DNA from 4 places in the Nonomuraea longicatena genome. Region 2 is predicted to be linked to each of the others. Evidence: riboswitches for the same ligand, from Rfam matches in the RefSeq annotation. Region 2 holds a riboswitch; each other region holds the start of a gene.

Evidence for each region. Region 2 has a riboswitch for thiamine pyrophosphate ahead of thiC (phosphomethylpyrimidine synthase ThiC). Riboswitches for the same ligand answer to the same signal wherever they lie in the genome.
Region 1: another riboswitch for thiamine pyrophosphate. It lies ahead of ABD120_RS37595 (purine-cytosine permease family protein); the one in region 2 lies ahead of thiC (phosphomethylpyrimidine synthase ThiC).
Region 3: another riboswitch for thiamine pyrophosphate. It lies ahead of ABD120_RS18120 (FAD-dependent oxidoreductase); the one in region 2 lies ahead of thiC (phosphomethylpyrimidine synthase ThiC).
Region 4: another riboswitch for thiamine pyrophosphate. It lies ahead of tenA (thiaminase II); the one in region 2 lies ahead of thiC (phosphomethylpyrimidine synthase ThiC).

The regions. Positions count from the first base shown of each region.
Region 1 covers NZ_BAAAHQ010000056.1:73,145-78,437, forward strand. The annotation lists gene ABD120_RS37585 (ATP-binding protein) at 1-674, opposite strand, end outside; gene ABD120_RS37590 (methylated-DNA--[protein]-cysteine S-methyltransferase) at 769-1,365, shown strand; gene ABD120_RS37595 (purine-cytosine permease family protein) at 1,307-2,671, opposite strand; TPP riboswitch at 2,664-2,776, opposite strand; gene ABD120_RS37600 (hypothetical protein) at 3,085-3,420, shown strand; gene ABD120_RS37610 (hypothetical protein) at 3,779-4,240, opposite strand; gene ABD120_RS37615 (rhodanese-like domain-containing protein) at 4,418-4,741, shown strand; gene ABD120_RS37620 (Fpg/Nei family DNA glycosylase) at 4,747-5,293, opposite strand, start outside.
Region 2 covers NZ_BAAAHQ010000023.1:374,107-379,399, forward strand. The annotation lists gene ABD120_RS22930 (hypothetical protein) at 57-206, shown strand; gene ABD120_RS22935 (helix-turn-helix transcriptional regulator) at 203-637, shown strand; gene ABD120_RS22940 (VOC family protein) at 648-1,058, shown strand; gene thiC (phosphomethylpyrimidine synthase ThiC) at 1,213-2,949, opposite strand; TPP riboswitch at 2,945-3,058, opposite strand; gene pdhA (pyruvate dehydrogenase (acetyl-transferring) E1 component subunit alpha) at 3,388-4,449, shown strand; gene ABD120_RS22955 (class I SAM-dependent methyltransferase) at 4,478-5,293, shown strand, end outside.
Region 3 covers NZ_BAAAHQ010000017.1:71,621-76,913, forward strand. The annotation lists gene ABD120_RS18100 (polyprenyl synthetase family protein) at 1-190, shown strand, start outside; gene thiE (thiamine phosphate synthase) at 416-1,063, opposite strand; gene ABD120_RS18110 (Rv2175c family DNA-binding protein) at 1,041-1,415, opposite strand; gene ABD120_RS18115 (NAD(P)/FAD-dependent oxidoreductase) at 1,446-2,603, opposite strand; TPP riboswitch at 2,807-2,923, shown strand; gene ABD120_RS18120 (FAD-dependent oxidoreductase) at 2,913-4,241, shown strand; gene thiS (sulfur carrier protein ThiS) at 4,299-4,499, shown strand; gene ABD120_RS18130 (thiazole synthase) at 4,492-5,247, shown strand.
Region 4 covers NZ_BAAAHQ010000004.1:270,588-275,880, reverse strand. The annotation lists gene ABD120_RS06580 (hypothetical protein) at 104-778, shown strand; gene ABD120_RS06575 (S9 family peptidase) at 761-2,557, opposite strand; gene ABD120_RS06570 (hypothetical protein) at 2,605-3,048, opposite strand; TPP riboswitch at 3,283-3,378, shown strand; gene tenA (thiaminase II) at 3,366-4,037, shown strand; gene ABD120_RS06560 (DUF6221 family protein) at 4,107-4,697, opposite strand; gene ABD120_RS06555 (carboxylesterase/lipase family protein) at 4,772-5,293, shown strand, end outside.

The DNA of each region.
Region 1 (5,293 bases), on a different contig from region 2:
TGCGACTCCAGCATGACCGTCTTGCCGGTACGTAAAAGCTTGCCCACCAAACTGGTCCGCAGGTCGGCCGTGGCGCCGCGCAGTGATTCCGGCAGGCGGTCGGCCGCGACCACCCGCAGCCGGTCGCCCTCGATCTGCACGAACCCGCCGGCGTCCGCGCCGGTCAGCTCCGTCAGGCTGGCCGCGATGCGGTCGAGGACGGCGGGCAGTTCGAGTTCGGCGTTGATGTCGCCGACGACGTCGGTGAGCCTGCGCACCAGGCGGGCACGCTGGGCCGCCCGGTCGTCCGCCTGCTGGTCGCGCTGGACCGGATGGTGCATGTGCACGTAGCCGACGACCGCACTGCCCTGACGCAGGGCGCTGGTGTCGACCCGCAGGTCGAGGAGGGTGCCGTCGCGGCGGAAGCGCTTGGTGAGCAGCGAGACCTGACCGCCGGTGCGCACCCGTTCGAGCACCGCGTTGTGCTCGGCGGTCAGCTCCGCCGGCACGATCGGCGCCCTGCGGCCCACCACCTGCGGCGCCGTCCAGCCGAACAACCGCTCGGCCGCCGGGTTCCACGCGAGGACGGTCTGGTCGCGATCGAGGACGACGACGGCGTCCGGCGCGCTGGCGAGCACAGCGGTGGCCAAGGCGTCGTCAACGCCGGCGCGGGTTTCGGCCCTGTCCTCTCCCACCTTTCCATAGTGCACGCGGTGGTGTGCTTTCGTGGTGCGATCCGTCCGATACGCTGCGGTCACGAGCTTTCATGGCGGTGAAGTAGGTGAGGGTATGTCGAGCGGCGACCTCGATGCCCTGCTCAGAGTGACGTCGGCCACATACCAGGGCCAGAGCCCTCCCGACATCGCGTTCGGCACCTACGACGGCGCCGTCGGCAGGCTGGTGCTCGCCGTGACCGGCCGGGGCGTCGTGGCCTGCAGCTTCGGCGACGAGAACACGGTGTTCGAGCGGGTCGTCAGGCAGGTCGGCTCCTTCATCGGGCCCGACGCCAGCCGGCTCGACCCGGTGCGGCGCGAGCTCGACGCCTACTTCTCCGGCCGGCTGCGCACGTTCACGACGCCGGTCGACCTCGCGCTGGCCACGCCGTTCGCGCGGACGGTCCTGCAGAAGATGATGGCGGTGCCGTACGCGACGACCACGACGTACGGCGAGATCGCCGAGCGCATCGGACGGCCGCGCGCCATGCGGGCCGTCGGCAACGCGCTCGCCGAGAACCCCGTCTGCGTGATCGTGCCCTGCCACCGCATCGTGCAGAGCGACGGCGGGCTCGGCGACTACGCCGGCGGGCCGGCCGCCAAGCAACGGCTGCTCACTGTCGAGAACCGCGCCGAGAACCGTCCCGAGAACCGCGCCTCAGGCCGCCGATAGCCAGCGTCACGACCACGGCCACGATCGCCGCGCCGAGGGCGCCGTTCATCCACGGCTGCCTGACCGCCTCGCGCAGCGGCAGCCAGATCCGGTCCCACGCCTCCACCGTCGGCGTACCGGTCGTCACCCAGTAGGCGGCGAAGCCGAGCGCCCACGGCACCAGCATCGACCAGCGGGCCGGGGCGTCCTCCTCTGTGTTCCAGCGGGTCCTGCCGCCCAGCAGGAAGTAGTCGACCGCCAGCACCGCGAACATCGGCACGAACACCGCGCCGATCAGGCCGAGGAAGGCGCCGTACGAGGTCACGTCCACGACCAGCGCGATCGCCGTCGTCACCACGCCGATCACCACGGAGATCACCCGCCGGTCCACGCGCGGCATCAGGTTCTGCAGCGAGACCGTCGTCGAGTACACGTTGGCGAACGACTGGTCGGTCTCCCGCAGCACCAGCACCGCGAAGAACAGGGCGCCCAGCGGCGCGGCCACGAACGGCCCGAACACCGCCGTGCCGTCGGCCGTCACGGCCGCGGCGCCCGCCATGGCCACCGCGTACACGCCGAGGCCCAGGCAGGCGACCTGGGCCAGCGTGTAGCCGCCCACCACGCCGGTGAAGGCGGCGCGGCTGGAGCGCGAGTGGCGGGCGAAGTCGGCGGCGATCGGCACCCACGACACCGACAGGGCGATCACGTAGTCGACGGCGGGGGCGAAGGCGCTCCAGTCGCCGCCCGTGTGCGGCGGGGCCTTCGACAGGAAGTCCACGGCGTACCAGACGAGAGCGACGATCACCGCGATCGTGACGTACCTGCGCAACACCCGCACCGCACCCAGCGGCCAGATCGTCATCGCGACGGTGAGGACCCCGGCGGCGACCACCCACACCGCGTACGGCACCGCGTCACCGAAGATGGCCATGGCGCCCTGGGAGATCACCCAGAGCTCGAACGCGCCCCAGCCGATCATCTGGATGATGTTGAGGACGCTGGGGACGTACGACAGCCTGGCGCCGAACAGCCCTCTGAGCAGCACCATCGCGGGCCGGCCGGTCTGGGTGCCGGGGATGGCGGCGAGGCCGACCATCGTGGTGCCGATGAGGCTGCCGACGACCGTCGCGGTCAGTGCGGCGGCCAGGCTCAGCGGGGCGTCGCCGAGGGGGTTGAGCAGGAGGAGCGCTCCGGAGAAACCGAGCAGGCTGACCGCGAGGTTGGCCCAGAGCGCACCCTGGTCGAGGACGCCCAGGGTCTTGGGCGGGGCGCCCTCCAGGGTCAGGGGGACTTCCGCGTGGTGCGGATCGTCGGCGACACGCGTCATCGCGCACACTCCCTACGCCGGCATTACCCGGACAGGTTCATGCGGTCGGCGACAGCCGTAGTCGCCCTCTCAGCCTGGTTGCCCCAAGCTCCCGCGTCGAGTTGATGTTCAGATCCGGGCATCCCCGGCTCGCGGCCCCCATGATGCCCCATACATCCACATTCGGCCACCCTTGGGTGTCTAGTGCGGTGGCCAGACACGTTCGCCGGGTCGGCGACACGCCGGCTAGGGCTCCTGCCACGCCCGGGTGCTCGTTCACCCGCTGGAGCGGAATCCGGCTGGCTGCCTGGCCCGTGACCCGAGCCCGCATCCACAGCGAATGTCAGCCACGAGCAGCCTGACCACTCGGTGAACCTGACTGGTCACCGCATTAGTCTGATTCCTGGACGACTCGGACGGAGGTACGGACGCAATTGAGCGAGATCGACCCGCACATCCACGTCGACCAGAAGGTGATGCAGGCCAGCGCCGGTGGCCGCAACGCGATGGTGTTGACGTTGGGCCTCGTGCCCGACTCTCCGAGCGTCGTCACCACCGGTTGCGGCCTCCAGGTGCCCTACGCGATGACCTCTCCCCGCCCGGAAAGCGTCACCTGCCTCGCCTGCCGGGAACACGCCCACCGGGAACACCTGAGCTGGGCCGACCAGGTGGAGCATCTGAGCCGGTGGCCAGGTACGCCCTTCACCGGCGACCAGGCGGCCAAGGCCGCGCAATGGGCCCGCGACCTCGCGAAGAGGTTCTCCGGCTAGGCGGTGACCACGAACGTTCACTGGGTTTGCTGATCACGCGGCTCAGGTCCGGGGGCGACCCCATCGGCGTTGTTTCTCACTGCGGACCCGGGTGCGTTCTCGCCGTTGCTCGGCCAGCACGTCGGGGTGACGGGCGGGGGTGGTGCCACTGGCGGACGCCATGATGATCAGAGCTCTGCGGACCCGGATCTGCAGCGCCTGGCCTTCGGCGTCGGTTGATCGCCGGGCTCTGACGGGCTCAGCCATGCGCTCTTCCAACTGTCGGTCTCTATTGGGCCGTTACGACAGTGGAGCAGGTCATCACGCGGCGCGAGCCGTACGGCTCGCGCCGAGCCGGTGAACGAATGTGGTCACCGCACTAGATACCGGGGTAAGCGGCGGTGCGCCACCAATCGCCGGCTTTCAGATGCGCGATCAGCCGTGAGTCGGTGACCACCACGTCGTAATCCGCCCCGACGCGCATCTCCTCGCATCGGAGGAAAGCCGCAGCGGATTCAGGGGACATCTGGTTGAACGGCCCCTCGCTCTCCCGGGGAAATCCCCTGCCGCTTTCAGACAGCCGCTCTTCGGCCGCCACTGTGAAGGGGTAGTTGCGCGTCGCAGTCCGCTCCACACTCTCGACGAAGTCGCGATCCACTCCGTCGTCCTCGTCGTCAAGCAGGTCCAGTACGGTCCCGTCCTCTTCCAGATCACGGAGGAAGAAGCTCTTGTCGGGCAGCGGCCAGTGCCAGACGTCCGGGTTGAAGGCGGTTACCCGCAGTTGAATGCGGCGGTGCGCCGGGGCGACGGCCAGCACCCTTACCGCGTAGAGATCGGTCACGACGCCATTCTCTCTTCGGGTATCCGCATGGTCGAAGGAGCCTCCGCGAGCGGAACTCAAGCCGCGCGTCACGATCGGCCCGGAGAGCACACCGCGCCCGCTCTGAACCTCGACGCAATGAAGCCCGCCGGTCCTCGCGGGGGCGGTTCAGGTGCCCGGTGCTGGGAGAATGGGGAAATGACCGTTCCTGAGATCGAGGCCAAAGACGTCCCTGACGACGGCTACCTGCTGGACGTGCGCGAGCAGGAGGAGTGGGTGGCGGGGCACGCGCCGCAGGCCGTGCACATCCCCATGGGCGAACTGCAGGCGCGGGTCGAGGAGGTGCCCGCCGGACAGGCCGTGTACGTCGTGTGCCGCGTCGGCGGCCGGTCCGCGCATGCCGCGGCCTGGCTCAACCACGTGGGCCGCGAGGCGGTCAACATCGACGGCGGCATGTACGCCTGGGAGGCCGCCAAGCGCCCGATGGTGAGCGAGACCGGGCAGCCCCCGTTCGTGGCCTGACGGGGCTATCTCAGGAGCTTCGACATCCGCCGGTCGGCCAGCGGCTTGCCGCCGGTCTGGCAGGTCGGGCAGTACTGCAGCGCGGAGTCGGCGAAGGACACCTCGCGGATCGTGTCGCCGCACACGTCGCAGGGCTGCCCCGCGCGATTGTGCACACGCAGGCCGGACTTCTTCTCGGCCTTGAGATCCTTGGCCGCCAGGCCCCGCGCCCGCTCGACGGCCTCCGCCAGCGTGGCGACGATGGCCGCGTGCAGGTCGGCGACCTGGTCGTCGGTCAGCGTCGCGGCGATCTTGAACGGTGACATCCGGGCCGCGTGGAGCACCTCGTCCGAGTAGGCGTTGCCGATGCCCGCGATCACCTTCTGGTCGCGCAGGAGCCCCTTGATCTGCGACCGGTTGCCGCCGACGATGCCGCGCAGCACGTCCACGGTGAAGGTGTCGGCCAGCGGGTCGGGCCCGAGCGCGGCCACTCCCGGCACCTCCTGCGGGTCGCGGGTGACGTAGACGGCCAGCCGCTTCTGGGTGCCCGCCTCGGTCAGCTCGAACCCGGGC
Region 2 (5,293 bases):
ATCGCGCACCCGGACCTCGGCGCACCCGTCACCTCGCGGCCGGTCGCGATCTGCCAATGGCTCAGTTCGCGATCGGCCCGGCGGACGCCAGCGGGGGCACGATCGACGCGTTCGGCGCGTGGGCCTTCGGACACGGCGACGAGGTGATGGCCGCTCAGGAGCGGGCGGAGGAATTGTCGGTGCGACCGCGTACGATGCACAGGTGACCAGCAAACCCGTCACTGACCAGCGCCTACGCGATCTCGCCCGGTTGCGTCGCGTCCGCGACCGCATCGACCGCGAGTACGCCCAGCCGCTCGACGTCGAGGCGCTCGCCCGCGAGGCCCACATGTCGGCGGGGCATCTCAGCCGCGCGTTCCGGCTCGCCTACGGCGAATCGCCCTACAGCTACCTGATGACCCGGCGCATCGAGCGCGCGATGGCGCTGCTGTGCCGAGGCGACCTCAGCGTCACCGAGGTCTGCTTCGCGGTCGGCTGCTCGTCCCTGGGCACGTTCAGCACGCGTTTCACCGAGTTGGTCGGGGTGCCGCCCAGCGTCTACCGGCGTGAGGCGGCGCGGGCGACGGCGGGCATGCCGCCGTGCGTGGCGAAACGCGTGACCCGGCCGGTCAGAAGCCGGAAAGCGCAGGTCAACTAAGCTGTTGACCATGGACCTCAGCATTCACAAGACCTTCCTGCCCTATGACGACCCCGACGTGTCGCTGGCCTTCTACCGCGACGCGCTCGGGTTCGAGGTCCGCAACGACGTGGGGTACGGCACGCTGCGCTGGATCACCGTCGGCCCGGCGGGGCAGCCCGGCACCTCGATCGTCCTGCAGCCGCCGTTCGCCGACCCTGCCATCACCGACGACGAGCGTCGCGCGATCGCCGAGATGATGGCCAAGGGCAGCTTCGCCTGCGTGGTCCTGTCGACCGACGACCTCGACGGCGTGTTCACCCGCGTGCAGGACAAAGGGGGTGAGGTCGTTCAGGAGCCGACCGACCAGCCGTACGGTGTCCGCGACTGCGCCTTCCGCGACCCTGCGGGCAACCTCGTCCGCATCGACGAGGTGCGCTGAACCACCGCGATCACCGTCGGCACCTCGTCCCCAGCGGCCCACAGCGCTGCCCCGGCTTGACGTCGGTGGGGGCGCGAGCCGTGCGGTGCCGTACGAGCGGCTGCTGCCACCGGCCCGGACGGGTCCCCGGCGGACCCGCCGGAGACCCGCAGGGTCACCGGTCTTCGCCCACGACCGGCAGGTAGATGCGGCCGCCGGACGCGCCGAACTCGGCGGCCTTCTCACGCAGCCCCTCGGCCAGCGCGTCGGTGTCGTCCAGGCCGCGCTCGGCCGCGTACGCCCGCACATCCCGGGTGATCTTCATGGAGCAGAAGTGCGGGCCGCACATCGAGCAGAAATGCGCGGTCTTGGCGGGTGCGGCGGGCAGCGTGGCGTCATGGAAGGCCCGTGCCGTGTCCGGGTCGAGCGAGAGGTCGAACTGGTCCTCCCATCGGAAGTCGAACCGGGCGTCCGACAGCGCGTCGTCCCACGCCTGCGCGCCGGGGTGGCCCTTGGCCAGGTCGGCGGCGTGCGCGGCGATCTTGTAGGCGATCACTCCGGCCTTGACGTCGTCGCGGTCCGGCAGGCCCAGGTGCTCCTTGGGCGTGACGTAGCAGAGCATGGCGGTGCCGTACCAGCCGATCATCGCCGCGCCTATCGCCGAGGTGATGTGGTCGTAACCGGGCGCGATGTCGGTGGTCAGCGGCCCCAGCGTGTAGAACGGCGCGTCGTCGCACCACTCGCGCTGCAGGTCGACGTTCTCCTTGATCTTGTGCATGGGCACGTGCCCAGGGCCCTCGTTCATCACCTGGTTGTCGTGCTCGGCGGCGATCCGCGTCAACTCGCCCTGGGTGCGCAGTTCGGCGAACTGGGCCTCGTCGTTGGCGTCGGAGATCGAGCCCGGCCGCAGCCCGTCGCCGAGCGACCAGGTCACGTCGTAGGCGGCGAAGATCTCGCACAGCTCCCGGAAGTGGGTGTACAGGAAGTTCTCCCGGTGGTGTGCCAGGCACCAGGCCGCCATGATCGAACCGCCGCGTGACACGATGCCCGTACGGCGGCGCGCGGTCAGCGGCACGTACCTCAGCAGCACGCCGGCGTGCACCGTCATGTAATCCACGCCCTGCTCGGCCTGCTCGATCACGGTGTCGCGGAAGATCTCCCAGGTCAGCTCGGCCGGGTCGCCCCCGACCTTCTCCACCGCCTGGTAGAGCGGCACCGTCCCGACTGGGACGGGGGAGTTGCGCAGGATCCACTCGCGGGTGGTGTGGATGTCCCGCCCCGTCGACAGGTCCATGATCGTGTCGGCGCCCCAGCGGGTGGCCCAGGTCATCTTGGCCACCTCGTCCTCGATCGAGGAGGCCACCGCCGAGTTGCCGATGTTGGCGTTCACCTTCACCAGGAAGGCGCGCCCGATGACCATCGGCTCGATCTCCGGATGGTTGACGTTGGCGGGCAGCACTGCCCGGCCCGCCGCCAGTTCGGCCCGGACGACCTCCGGCGCGACCCCTTCGCGGAGCGCCGCGAACTCCATCTCGGGGGTGATCTCGCCGCGCCGCGCGTACGCCCGCTGCGTCACCGCCCCCGTGCCGTTCGCCCGGCGCGGCGGTCGCTCCGGGAATTCGGCGGCGTGCCGCAGCGGGTCGCCGGTGCGGCGGCCGTCGTCCTCCGGGCGTACGGCGCGGCCGGGGTAGGCGACGGTGTCGCCGCGCTCGGCTATCCAGGCCGCCCGCAGCGGGGGCAGGCCGCGCCGTACGTCGGCGTCGTGGTCCGGGTCGGTGTACGGACCCGAGGTGTCGTAAAGCACCACGGCCTCGCCCGTGCTGAGCGGCACCTCCCGCATCGGTACCCGGAGGTCCGAGCGCGATCCGTGCAGGTACGTCTTACGGGCAGGCGTCATCGCATTGTCGGTCATGACGACTCGATCTCTCCCTACGCCGGCATTACCCGGTCAGGTTCCAGCGGTCAGCGGCCGTCTCAGCCGCGATCTCAGCCCGGTTCGCCGGACCCCCGCGATCTTTTCGTCCCCGACCTTAACCCGTGCCGCCCCGCTTGGGATAGTCACCCGGCGAGCGGATCAGGAACGAGACGGGTACCCGATGGCACGGGCCGGGTGACGCTCACGGGCACCGTGCTCACCCGCCCCTGGACCGTCGGTCGCCGGCGGGCGGGTTCGACCGTAATCCGCATCAGGTGACTGGCACGATGGCCGCGCGGGCAGGATCACCTGGCACTACCTGGCCGGACAGGTCTACGATCTGCTCGCCGCCGACTCGGTGTGCGCCCTCTGAGGAGCTGTCAGGTCTCGGCGCACGACCTGGCCGGAGGTGACCGTGACTTGAGAGGAGGCCAGGTGGAGAACGAGGATTTCGTACAGTTGCTCACCCCGGACGGCGAGCGGATCTCCCACCCCGCCTACGACGTGAACCTGTCCAAGGGCCAGTATCGCGGGCTATATCGCGACATGGCGCTGGTACGCCGGATGGACCACGAGGCGTTCGCCCTGCAACGCCGAGGCGAACTGGGCCTGTGGATCCCCAGTCTGGGGCAGGAGGCGGCGCAGATCGGTTCGGGGCGCGCGCTCGCCCACGACGACCACGTCTTCCCGTCATACCGCGAGCACGGCGTGGCCTGGTGCCGGGGCCTGCCGCCGTTGTCGCTGATGGCGGTGATGCGCGGCACCACCAACGGCGGCTGGGACCCGCAGCGGGAGAGGTTCCACCTGTACACGATCGTGCTCGGCTCGCAGGCGCTGCACGCCGTCGGGTACGCGATGGGCATGCGCCTGGACAAGGAACCGTCGGCGGTGATCGCCTACTTCGGCGACGGCGCGGCCAGCCAGGGCGACGTCAGCGAGGCCCTCAACTTCGGCGCCGTCTTCCAGGCCCCCGTCGTCTTCTTCTGCCAGAACAACCAGTGGGCCATCTCCCACCCGGCGGCCAGGCAGACCGGCGCGCCGCTGTACCGGCGGGCGCAGGGGTTCGGCATGCCGGGCGTGCGGGTGGACGGCAACGACGTGCTGGCCTGCCTGGCGGTCACCCGGGCGGCGCTCGACCACGCCCGCTCCGGAGCGGGCCCGGTCTTCGTCGAGGCGCACACCTACCGGATGGGCCCCCACACCACCTCCGACGACCCGGCACGCTACCGGCCCTCCGCCGAGGTGGAGGAGTGGGGTCGCCGCGACCCGATCGACCGGCTGAAGCGGTTCCTGGAGGCCGAGGGGATGGCGGACGAGGCGTTCTTCGCCGAGGTCAGGCAGGAGGGCGACCGGCTGGCGGCCGAGTTGCGCGAGGGGGTGACCTCGATGCCCGACCCGCCGGTGACGAACCTGTTCGACCACGTCTACACGGGGGAGCACGCCCTGCTGGCCGAGGAACGCGCCTGGTACCAGGCATACCTGGAGCAGTTCGCCTGAGCCGGCCATCGACGGGGGAGATACCGGCATGAGCTGGCAGTGGGATGAGAGCCTTTTCGCCGGGGCGGCGGAGCACTACCTGCGGGGACGGCTTCCGTACGCCCCCGGCTTCGCGGAGACGATCGGCGCGGCGCTCGGCTTCGACGGCAGGGGACGGCTGCTCGACGTCGGCTGCGGTCCGGGGAACGTGACGCTCGCCCTCGCTCCGCTGGTCGAGGAGGCCGTCGGACTCGATCCGGACGGCGGCATGCTGGCGGAGGCCGCGCGTCACGCCGCCGACCGGGGCGTGACCGGCGTGCGCTGGGTGCGCGCCCGCGCCGAGGACCTCCCCGCCGGGCTGGGAGAGTTCCGCGCGGTGGTGTTCGCCTCCTCCTTCCACTGGATGGATCGGGACCGGGTGGCCGCGACCGTGCTGCGGATGCTGGTGCCGGGCGGCGCGTTCGTGCACGTGGCCGACCTGAAGGAGGCACCCGCCGCGCGGACGCCGCTGCCGGCGCCCGCTCCGCCGTACGGGCTGATCGGGGAACTGGTCCGCCGCTATCTCGGCCCGGTACGGCGCGCGGGGCAGGGTGTGATCGCCACCGGCTCGACCCCGGACCGGGAGGACCTGGTCGTCGCGCGGGCCGGGTTCGAGGGGTACGAGCGTCACGTGGTGCCGGGCGGGCAGGTGGTGGCCCGCAGCGCCGACGATCTCGTGGCGTGGGCGTTCTCCCGTTCCGATTCCGCGCCGCACCTGTTCGGCGCTCAGGCCGGAGACTTCGAGCGGGACCTGCGCGCCCTGCTCGGGAACGGCCCCTACGCCGAACACCTCCCGCCCACGGAGATCAGGATCTGGCGCAGGCTG
Region 3 (5,293 bases), on a different contig from region 2:
GCTGGACGAGCAGGGGGTGACGAGCCTGCGCGCGATCATCGAGGACACCGGGGCGCTGCGCGCGTGCGAGGACCTGATCGCCGAATACCTGGGGCAGGCGCTGGCGGCCCTCGGCCGGGCACCGGTCACGCCGGAGGCGCACGAGGCGCTGGCCGCCCTCGCGGTCGCCGCGACCTCCCGGACGACCTGACGGCGAAACGGGCACGCGGACCGCACCGGCGGGCCGGGCCCGCACGGGGAGGGGCAACCGGGACGATCACGGACCGAACGGGTTGCGACAACCGGAACGATCAAGGACCGAACGGGGCAACGGGGACAGCCGGCCAGAACCATCGCGGGCCGAACAGGGCGAACAGGGACGGGCGGCCGGAACGATCGCGGGGCGAGCGGCCCGGCCGCGTGACGGGGGCGGGTGTCAGGTGGCCAGGCGCTTCGCGAACTCCGCTGCCGCGGCGCCGGGGTCCTCGGCCTCGGTGAGGGCGCGGACCACCACGACCCGGGTCGCCCCCGCCGCCCTGACGTCGTCGAGGTTGCCCAGGTCGACGCCGCCGATTCCGAACCACGGCCGGTCGGTGCCGAGCGCCGCCGCGTGGCGGAGCAGGCCGGGTCCGGGCGCGGGACGCCCGGGTTTGGTGGGGGTGGGCAGGATCGGGCCGCAGCAGAAGTAGTCGACGCCCTCCTCCGCAGAGGCGGCGGTGGCCTCCTCGGCGGTGTGGGTGGACCTGCCGATGAGGATGTCGTCGCCGAGTATCTCCCGTGCGAACGTCACCGGCAGGTCGTCCTGACCCAGGTGGAGGATGTCGGGCCGGGCCGCGTAGGCGACGTCGGCCCGGTCGTTGACGGCGAGCAGGCGGCCATGGCGGTCACACGCGTCGCGGAACACTTCGAGGAGCGCGAGTTCCTCACGCGCCTCTAGTCCTTTCTCTCGCAACTGGACGATGTCCACGCCGTTGGACAGGACGGCGTCGAGGAAATCGGCCAGGTCGCCGCGGTCGCGGCGACTGTCGGTGCAGAGGTAGAGGCGGGCCCGGGAGAGCGCTTCAGAAAGCGAGGGCTTGGGCACGCCGCTTGACCTCCGTGTGGCGACCCGCCCTGATGGCATCGACGGGCGAGCCAGGCAGGGAGTCGTCTGGGGTGAAGAGCCAGCGCAACGACTCGACGTCGTCGTAACCGGCGTCCTGCAGCACGTTGAGTGTGCCTGGCAGGCCCTTCATCACGTCGTTTCCGTCAAGGAAGACAGCGGGCACCTGGGGCCCGCCACTGCCTCGTCTCACGCCGAGGAGCTTGTGGTCCTTGAGGAGTTGCTTGGCCCGCCCGATGCTGAGCTCCAGGCGTGCGGCCACTTGGGGGAGAGTGAGCCACTCGTCTACGAGCTGCTCGGTCTCCCGGTCGATCTGTGCAACAGAAAGCGTCACGAAACCACAACTACCACATGCCGCGCTTGCTCAAACAACACAGTCCCGTAGGGCGACATCTGGATCTACCAGGCGATCCACGTCCAGAACGGCGTCTGCGGCGATGAGTCTACGGCCCTGGACGAGGTCGCGGGGACGGTCCACCGCCACCACGGCGACGATCCGGTCGGCGTCGTCGAGCCACACCGTGGACCAGCTCGTCCCCTCGCGCCGCACGGTCTTCGTGCCCGCCGGGTGGTACCCGGCGTACTGCACCATGTGGCCGAACTGCTCCGACCAGAAGTAGGGCACCGGGTCGTAGACGGCGTCCTCTCCGAGCAAGGTGGCGGCGGCGGTGTCCGGCGAGTTCAGCGCGGTGTCCCAGTGTTCGACGCGCAGGCGGGTGCCGTAGCGGCGCGACCACCAGTTGGCGCAGTCGCCGACGGCGACGACGCCGGGCATGGAGGCGCGCAGATGCTCGTCGGTGACGACGCCGTTGTGCAGGTCGAGGTCGGCGCCGGCGAGCCATTCCAGCGCGGGCCTGGCACCGATGCCGACGACCACGACGTGCGCTTGGACGAAGCCGCCGCCGACCAGGTCGACGCCGCCTTCGACGACCTCGCTGACCATGGTGTCGAGGCGCAGGTCGATGCCCTCGTACCAGGGGACGGTACGGGCGCCCAGCTCGGCGCCGAGCGCGTGGGTGAGCGGTGCGGAGGCCGCCTCGATCACGGTGACCTCGCAGCCGGCCCGGCGGGCCGCGGTCGCGACCTCGGCGCCGATCCAGCCCGCGCCGATGATCGCCACGTGGGCGCCGGACACCAGGCGGGCGCGCAGTTCGTGGGCGTCGTCGAGGGTACGGAGCACGTGCTGCTGCCCGTCACCGGGCAGGGTGATCGGCTCCGAGCCGGTGGCGATCACCAGCCCGTCGAAGGCCAGTTCGCCCTCGGTCGTCTCGACGATCCCTTCGCGCAGGCCCTTGGCGACGACGCCGGGGCGGAAGTCGACGTTCAGCGCGGCGAGGTCGGTGTCGACGAAGCTGGAGTCGCTGTCGCCGAGCAGCACCGCCTTGGACAGCGGCGGCCGGTCGTACGGCCGGTGCCGCTCCTGTCCCAGGAGCGTGATCCGGCCCTCGTAGCCCCTGCTGCGGAGCGCCTCGACGCTGCGGATTCCGCCGAGCCCCGCCCCCACCACAATCACATGATCCACAAAGCGACCCTATCCGTGTCCACGCCCAGCCGTGCTCTCGACTCCCTCGAAGGTACTCACCCGCCGCGCCCTGCCCCGACCGCCCCCTTGCTCTCCTGCCTTCGGCTGCTGTCCTGCCTTCGGCGGCGGCGGCCGGGCCCTCAGGCGGCGGCGAACAAAGGGGCATTTGGGAGTTGTGTGGAGAAAGGTCGTAGGCTGGGGGTCGTAAGACGCGCGGGAGTCCGGCCGATGACCGGGCTGAGAGGAAGGCGGGACGGGCCTTCGACCGCAAGACACCTGATCCGGATCATGCCGGCGAAGGGAGCGGACATGGACGTGATCGTCGGCGGCGGGGTCGTCGGGCTCAGCGTCGCCTGGCGCCTGGCCAGGGCGGGACGCGTCGTCACCGTCGTGGACCCGGCCCCGGCTTCCGGCGCCTCCCATGCGGCCGCCGGGATGCTGGCCCCCGTGAGCGAGGTCACCTACACCGAGGAGCCGCTGCTGCGGCTGGGCGCGGCCTCCCTCGCCCGCTGGCCCGCCTTCGCCGCGGAGCTCCGCGAGGACGCGGGGCTACCGGCCGGCGGCGGGGCCGGTGAAGGCGCCGGTGACGGGGCCCGTGGTGCGGGCGGTGATGGGGGCGGCGACAGGGGCGGCGATGGGGGCTCCGACGGCCTCGACTACCGCACCGACGGCACCCTCGACGTGGCGTTCGGCTCGGACGATCTCGCCGCGCTCGACGAGCTGGCGGGCTTCATGGACAAGCTGGGGTTGCGGGTCGAGCGGCTGACCGGCCGCGAGTGCCGCCGCCTGGAGCCGATGCTCGCGCCCTCGGTACGCGGCGGCCTGCTGGCCCCCGGCGACGCCTGGGTGGATCCGCGCCGTGTCACCTCCGCCCTGCTGGCCGCGCTGGAGCGCAGGGGCGTCCCGGTGGTCAGGGAGCGCGTGCTGGAACTCGTCCGTGACACCGGGACAGGCAGCGAGACCGGCACCAGGGCAGCAGCCGGAACAGGGACCGGAACAACGGCCAGGGCGGGCACTGGGACGGGCATCGAGACGGGCGCCGGGGGAACCGTTCGCGGCGTCCTGCTGGAGGACTCCGGCGTGCTCGCCGCTGAACGGGTGGTGCTGGCGGCCGGGGCCTGGAGCCGGGATCTCGCCGACGTGCCCGTCCGCCCGGTGAAGGGCCAGATCGTCCGGCTGCGCTCGCCCCGGCCGCTGCTGGGCAGGTGCGTGCGCGGCATGGTGCACGGGCAGCCCGTCTACCTGGTGCCGCGCGGCGACGGCGAACTCGTCGTCGGGGCGACGCAGGAGGAACTCGGCTTCGACACCCGCGTGACCGCGGGCGGGCTGTACGAGCTGCTGCGCGACGCCCGCGAGCTGGTGCCCGGCATCACCGAGCTGGAGGTGGGCGAGGTGAGCGCGGGGCTGCGCCCCGGGACGCCGGACAACCTGCCGCTGATCGGGCCGAGCGGCGTGCCCGGACTGGACCTCGCCACCGGGCACCACAGGGGCGGCGTCCTGCTGGCCCCGCTCACCGCCGCCCTGCTCCTCGGCGAGGAGGACGACCTCGCCTCGGTCTGCGACCCCCGCCGCCCGGCGACGGCCACCGTCCGAAGACCAGGGGCCCAGACGGAGGAGACCCGGAAAGAGGAGCCCTGAAAGGGGAGACGCGGAAAGAGGAGCCGGGGAAAAGGGAGACAGGGAAAGGGTGACAGCGTGAATGTGACGATCAACGGGGCCGCTCACGAGGTCCCGCAGGGGACGACGGTGGCGCAGGCCGTCCGGCGGCTGACCCCCGCCACCGCGGGCGTCGCGGTGGCGGTGAACGACGAGGTGGTCTCGCGCGGCTCGTGGGAGAGCACGCCGCTGGCCGACCGGGACCGGATCGAGGTTCTCACGGCGGTGCAAGGTGGATGAGCTGCTGCTCGGCGGCGAGAAGTTCTCCTCCCGCCTCATCATGGGCACCGGCGGGGCGCCTTCGCTGGAGGTGCTCGACCAGGCGCTGGCCGCCTCCGGCACCGAGCTGACCACCGTGGCCATGCGCCGGGTCGACCCGGCGGCGCGCGGGTCGGTGCTGGACGTGCTGCGCGAGCGCGGCATCAAGGTGCTGCCCAACACCGCCGGCTGTTTCACGGCGGGCGAGGCCGTGCTGACGGCCCGGCTGGCGCGCGAGGCGCTCGGCACGAACTGGGTCAAGCTGGAGGTCATCTCCGACGAGCGCACGCTGCTGCCCGATCCGATCGAGACCTTCGACGCGGCCGAGCGGCTGGTCGCCGAGGGCTTCGTGGTGCTGCCGTACATCGGCGACGACCCGGCGCTGGCCCGCCGCCTGGAGCAGGCGGGGTGCGCGGCGGTGATGCCGCTCGGCGCGCCGATCGGCTCCGGGCTCGGCATCAGGAACCCGCACAACATCGAGCTCATCGTCGAGGCCGCCGGGGTACCGGTGATCTTGGACGCGGGCATCGGCACGGCCAGCGACGCGGCCCTGGCGATGGAACTCGGCTGCGACGCGGTGCTGCTCGCGACGGCGGTCACGCGGGCCCGGCGGCCCGAGCTGATGGCCTCGGCGATGCGCGCGGCCGTCGAGGCGGGCCGGATGGCACGTACGGCGGGCCGCATCCCCCGCCGCCGCTACGCCGAGGCCAGCTCACCACCCGTGGGGTGACCTCCGGCGGTCCGGACCCTGGCACGGGCGGGCACGGGCGGGCACA
Region 4 (5,293 bases), on a different contig from region 2:
CGGGCGGTGAGAGAACACCGGTCTGCTTGACTGGGTTTCACCCTGCTCTGCGGGCATTTCGGATCACTGCGGGTCCGCTACGGATGGCGTCATAATCCGACTGATGCCGATTTTTCGTGACTACGCCGCCGCCATCGCGCCCGTCATCGACGCCGTCCACGTGAACGTGCACGCGGCCACCTGCGGCGCCGACCGCTCCGGCCTGCTCGTGGACCTGCGCTACGTGCTGCCCCTGCGCCCGGTGCCACGCGCCCGGCTCCGGACGGTCTACCGGTACGGCACCGCGCCCGACCTCCACGCCGAGATCGGCCGCCACCTCGCCCAGGACACCCTCGTCGAACGCGACGGCGTCCTGTCGGCGTCGGCCGCCGGACGCGCCGCGATCGACGCCCTCTACGCCGCCCACGCCTCGGCCGTCACCCGGATCTGGCCGGACGTGAGCGACCTCGCCGCCCTGGCCGGCGAGGTCCTGGCCGCCGCGCCCCGGGTGCCGGGCGGCGCCCTTGAGGTGATGGCCCCGCCGTACGAGCCGGACGGGGTGCCCCCCGGGGTGCTGCTGTTCAACCGGCTGGCCGCGCTGCGCTACCACCGGGGGGACGCGCACGCCCGCGCCTGGCAGGCCGAGGGGCTGAGCGCCGCCGAGGTGGTCAGGCTGCACGCCGGTCCGCTGTGGCGGACGATCGAGACCGCCACGGACGAGGGGGCGGCGGTGCCGTACCGGGGGCTGGACGAGCGGCGGCGCACGGCGCTCTACGACGGGCTACGGGCGCTGGTCTGACAGATTGCGGCGGATGAAGTCGAGCTGGTGGCGCAGCAGCCGCGCCGAGTCCACGCGGTGCCCGGCGCCGGGCAGCAGCAGCACCTCGTGCGGACGTCCCGCCGCCGTCAGCGCGGACGACAGCCGCAGCGTGTTGGCCGGGTGCACGTTGTCGTCCAGCAGCCCGTGCACCAGCAGCAGCGGACGGCGCAGCGACCCGGCCTCCAGCAGGGTCGAGCAGCGCTCGTAGGCGTCCGGATGCTCGTCCGGGTGGCCGAGATCGCGTTCGCGCCAGAACGTGTGGTACATCCGCTGGTCGGTGACTCCCGCGCCGGCGACGCCCACGTGGAAGACGTCCGGACGGCGCAGCACCGCCAGCGTGGCCAGGAAACCGCCGAACGACCAGCCCCTGATCGCCACCCGGCTCAGGTCGAGCTCGGGGCGGAGCGCGGCGGCGGCCATGAGGCCCTCGACCTGGTCGTCCAGGACCGGGCCCGCGATGTCGTGGTGAACCGCCCGCTCCCACGCCGGACCCCTGCCCGGCGTGCCCCTGCCGTCGATCGCGAGCACCGCGAAGCCCTGCTCGGCGAACCATTGCGAGACGTAGTCCCACCAGTTCGGCCGGACGAGCACCTTGCGCAGACCCAGCCCCCCGTACGGCTCCAGCAGCACGGGCAGCGGGCCGCCGTCGTGCCCGCTGGGCAGGTAGAGGGCGGCGCGCAGTTCGCGGGGGCCGAGCCTGAGCAGTTCCCTGCGCAGCTCCAGGACGGGCCGCTCGACACGGGAGGGCGCCCGCCACGGGCTCTCGTACGGGCGCAGCCCTGCCGCCGGGTCGTAGATCCACCGGTGCTGTTCCGTGGGCTCGGCGGTGGCGCTGAAGACGACGCTCTCGCCGTCCACGGACAGGACCTCCTCCAGTTGGAGGCCGGGCGGGGTGACGGGGGCGCCGCCGTACACGAGCCTGCGGGTGTCGTCGTGGTCCTCCGCGGTCACCAGGACGCCTGCGGCCGTGCGGGCGGGCAGGCCGGGCACGAGGGTCACCCAGGCGGGGTCGCGCTGTTCGGACAGCACCCGGCTCGCCCCCGTGTCCGGATCGATGGCGAGGACCTGGAGCAGGCGCTGGTCGCGGGGCATCACGGCGGCGTAGGGCCCGGTGGCGTCCCAGCCAGCCGCCGTCACGTACTCCATGCCCCGGGTGTCCACAGGTGTGCGTGCGCCGTCCAGGTCGGTGATCCACAGGCTGACGTCGGCGTTGGCGGTCCCCGCCGCCGGGTACGGCACGGCGGTTCCCGGGCGGCTCGGGTCCGACAGGTCGGCCAGGTGCCTGCGCCCGACCTTCGCGGTGTCCACCCGGGCCACGAGCAGCCGCTCGCCGTCCGGCGACCACCAGAAACCCCGGTCGCGCTCCAGCGACTCCACGGCCACGTACTCGGCCAGCCCGAAAGTGACCTCTGGGCCGTCGGGGGCGGCCACCGGCCGATCACCGTCGTCACCGGTCACCCGCAGCGCGCCGTCGCACACGTACGCCACGCGGCGGCCCGTGGGATCGGGGTAGGGCCGCTCGGCAGGCTCTTCGGTGGGCAGACGGCGCGGCTCGCCGCCTGCGGTCACCGTCCACACTCGGCCGTCGCGGGCGAAGGCGGCGACGCCGCCGTCGAGGGTGTAGGAGCCGACGTCCCGCGCCACCTCCCGCTCACCCGACCACAGGCTGCCGTCGCGAAGGTAGAAGTCTCTGGTGACGGCGGTGGGAAGGCCGACGGTGAACCGGCGCGTGCGCTCGAACTGCTCAGGAAAGCTCATGAAACGCAGCATGGCCCGCCCCTCACGGGCACAGGCCATTGATCACATTATAGCGGGTTCCGCGACATCAGGCACCGTCGCATGGTCTTCACCCGGGTGCCCACGATCGGGCAGACCCGGACCTCTCGACCCTCCTCGTCGATGACCTTCCTGTGTCCCAGGGGCCGGTCCAGTGTGACGGACATGGGGACGCCCCCTCCATGGCCGAGGTGGAAACGCGGCCAGATCTCCTCCAGCCACTTCTCCAGCAACGTGCGCTCACGCGTCGGACAGATGTCGCGAAGTGTCGCTCGGACCCGCACGCTCATCTCAGACTCGGCCGCCTCCGCTTTCTCGGCCTTGAGGCATTCCTCAGAGGTCTCCAAGGTGAACGCGTGCAGGAGGAGGATTCGTCCTTCCACCTCGACCGTGTCGATCCGCGCGGCAAAGGGCGGTTCGATCGGCCGTGACTCCCTCATCCCGGTCACCACGGAGATCGCGATGGCCAGCACCAGGAGAAAGCAGAGGCGCCACGGGCTCAGGGGGTTCACGTCCGGAAGACGGCCTCCAGTGCTCATCGCCGCTGTAACCGCCCATCGCCTTGGCGAAAAGTGTGGACCGGTGCGTCCTGCCGTGATGCTCCCGATGCTCGGGTCAGCCTACGGGATCTTCCACCCGATGTCCGGCTTCTTCGCCCACACACCCGCCCCGACGGAGATAGACCGTAAATCGCATAATAGGGTTAGTAAACCGACGCGGGGTGCCTTGACCCAAGGCTGAGATCACACCCGTCGAACCTGATCTAGTTCGGACTAGCGAAGGGACAGTCGTGTTCACCGACGACGTCTGGGCGCACACCGCCAAGCTGCTGCGCGCCATCCACGAGCACCCGTTCAACGTGGCCCTCGGCGACGGGAGCCTCGACCGCGAGCGGTTCGCCTTCTACATCGTGCAGGACGCCCGCTACCTGGAGTCGTTCGCCAAGGCGCTGGCGACCGCCGCCGTGCGCGCCGACGACCCGGAGGAGGCCGCGTTCTGGGCGCGCAGCGCGCACGACGCCATCGCCGCCGAGCGCACCCTGCACGAGGGCTACATCGAGGAGTACGGCCTGACCGCCGCCGACCTGTCGGGCGTGCGGACCTCGCCGTCCGCGCTCGGCTATTCCTCCTGGCTGCAGGCGAACGCGCTGTCCGCACCGTACCCGGTGCTGGCCGCCGCCGTACTGCCGTGCTTCTGGGTGTACCAGGACGTCGGCGAGGCGCTGGTGTCGCGCAGCTCGGCCACCCACCCCTACCGGGCGTGGATCGCGACCTATGCCGACCCGGCCTTCGCCGAGGCCGTCGCGACCGCGCGGCGCATCACCGACCGGCTCGCGGACGCCGCCGACGAGCAGGTGCGCGCGGCTATGAAGGCCGCCTTCGTCCAGGCCACCGAGTACGAGTGGCTGTTCTGGGACAGCGCCTGGCGCCTGGAGGGCTGGCCCACGCGGCAGTGGGTGTGACCTGGCCGATGCCGGAATCAGGTTGAGCGGGCCGAACTCGACACGGGCCTTCCGGCGGGGCATCAGACTTCACGGCTCACGCGGCGATCGGCGACTCCAGAACAGCGACTTGTCGGCATACGCCGCGACAGACGCCACCGGTTCCGCGTAGGCGGCGGCAAGGGCGCGCAGGGCCTCCTCCAGGCCGTCGATCGCCCCAACCGTCGCATCGTCGGCCGCCTCGCCCTGCTCCCAGCGCTGCCGCAGGCCCTCGTACTGGGTGAGGATCCGCTCCTTGGCGGCGATGTCCGCCAGGACGCGGCCCGGGGAGTGCCGTGCGATGTGCACTGCGGCACCGACGTCCACCAGCGCAGCCTGGACCACCATGTGCCGAAGACGGCCCTGTGTGGCCCGCTTCGCGTACCAGTTGAGGCTGCGCAGCCGCGCCCGCCGCCGACCGTCCTTGCCCTCGCCGTCGAAACAGAAGTGGGCAAGCTCCCCTGACTCCTCCTGCAACGGCACCGGCTCGTCGGTGTCCTCGTAGTACCAGCACCAGTACTCGTCGGCCTCCTTGTGGCCCGACGGAGGCAGCTCGAAACCCGGGTGGGAGGCATCCGTCGCGACCTGCCGTTCCTCCGCCCACCGCGCTCGCAGGAACGCCACCAGCTCATCGGGCGTCATCGCCCCATCCTCCCAGCCTCGCCCGCAGGGCGGGACAGGGTAAACGTTGCCTGGGGCGGCATAGCATCGTCCGTATGGACGTGATCGCGGGGACCGCTTGCGGCAGGGTCAGGGGCACGGTCGAGGACGGCGTCGCGGTCTTCCTCGGCATACCCTACGCGGCGCCGCCGTTCGGTCCCCGCAGGTTCCGGGCGCCCGTACCCGCCGAACCGTGGACCGGACTGCGCGACGCCACCCGCTACGGCCCCACCGCCCCCAAGCCACCCTGTCCCCCGCCCCTCTCCCGGCTGCTGCCCGATCCGGACATCCCCGGCGACGACTGCCTCAACCTCAACGTGTGGACCCCGCAGTCCCGTGACGGACTGCTGCCCGTCATGGTGTGGATCCACGGCGGCTCGCTGCGCAACGGCTCGTCGAGCCTGCCCGTGTACGACGGCCACGCCTTCGCCCGCGACGGGGTCGTGCTCGTGTCGATCAACTACCGGCTGGGTATCGAGGGGTTCGGCGTCTTCCCCGACGCGCCGGACAACCGGGGCCTGCTCGACCAGCTCGCCGCGCTCACCTGGGTACAGGACAACATCACCCGCTTCGGCGGC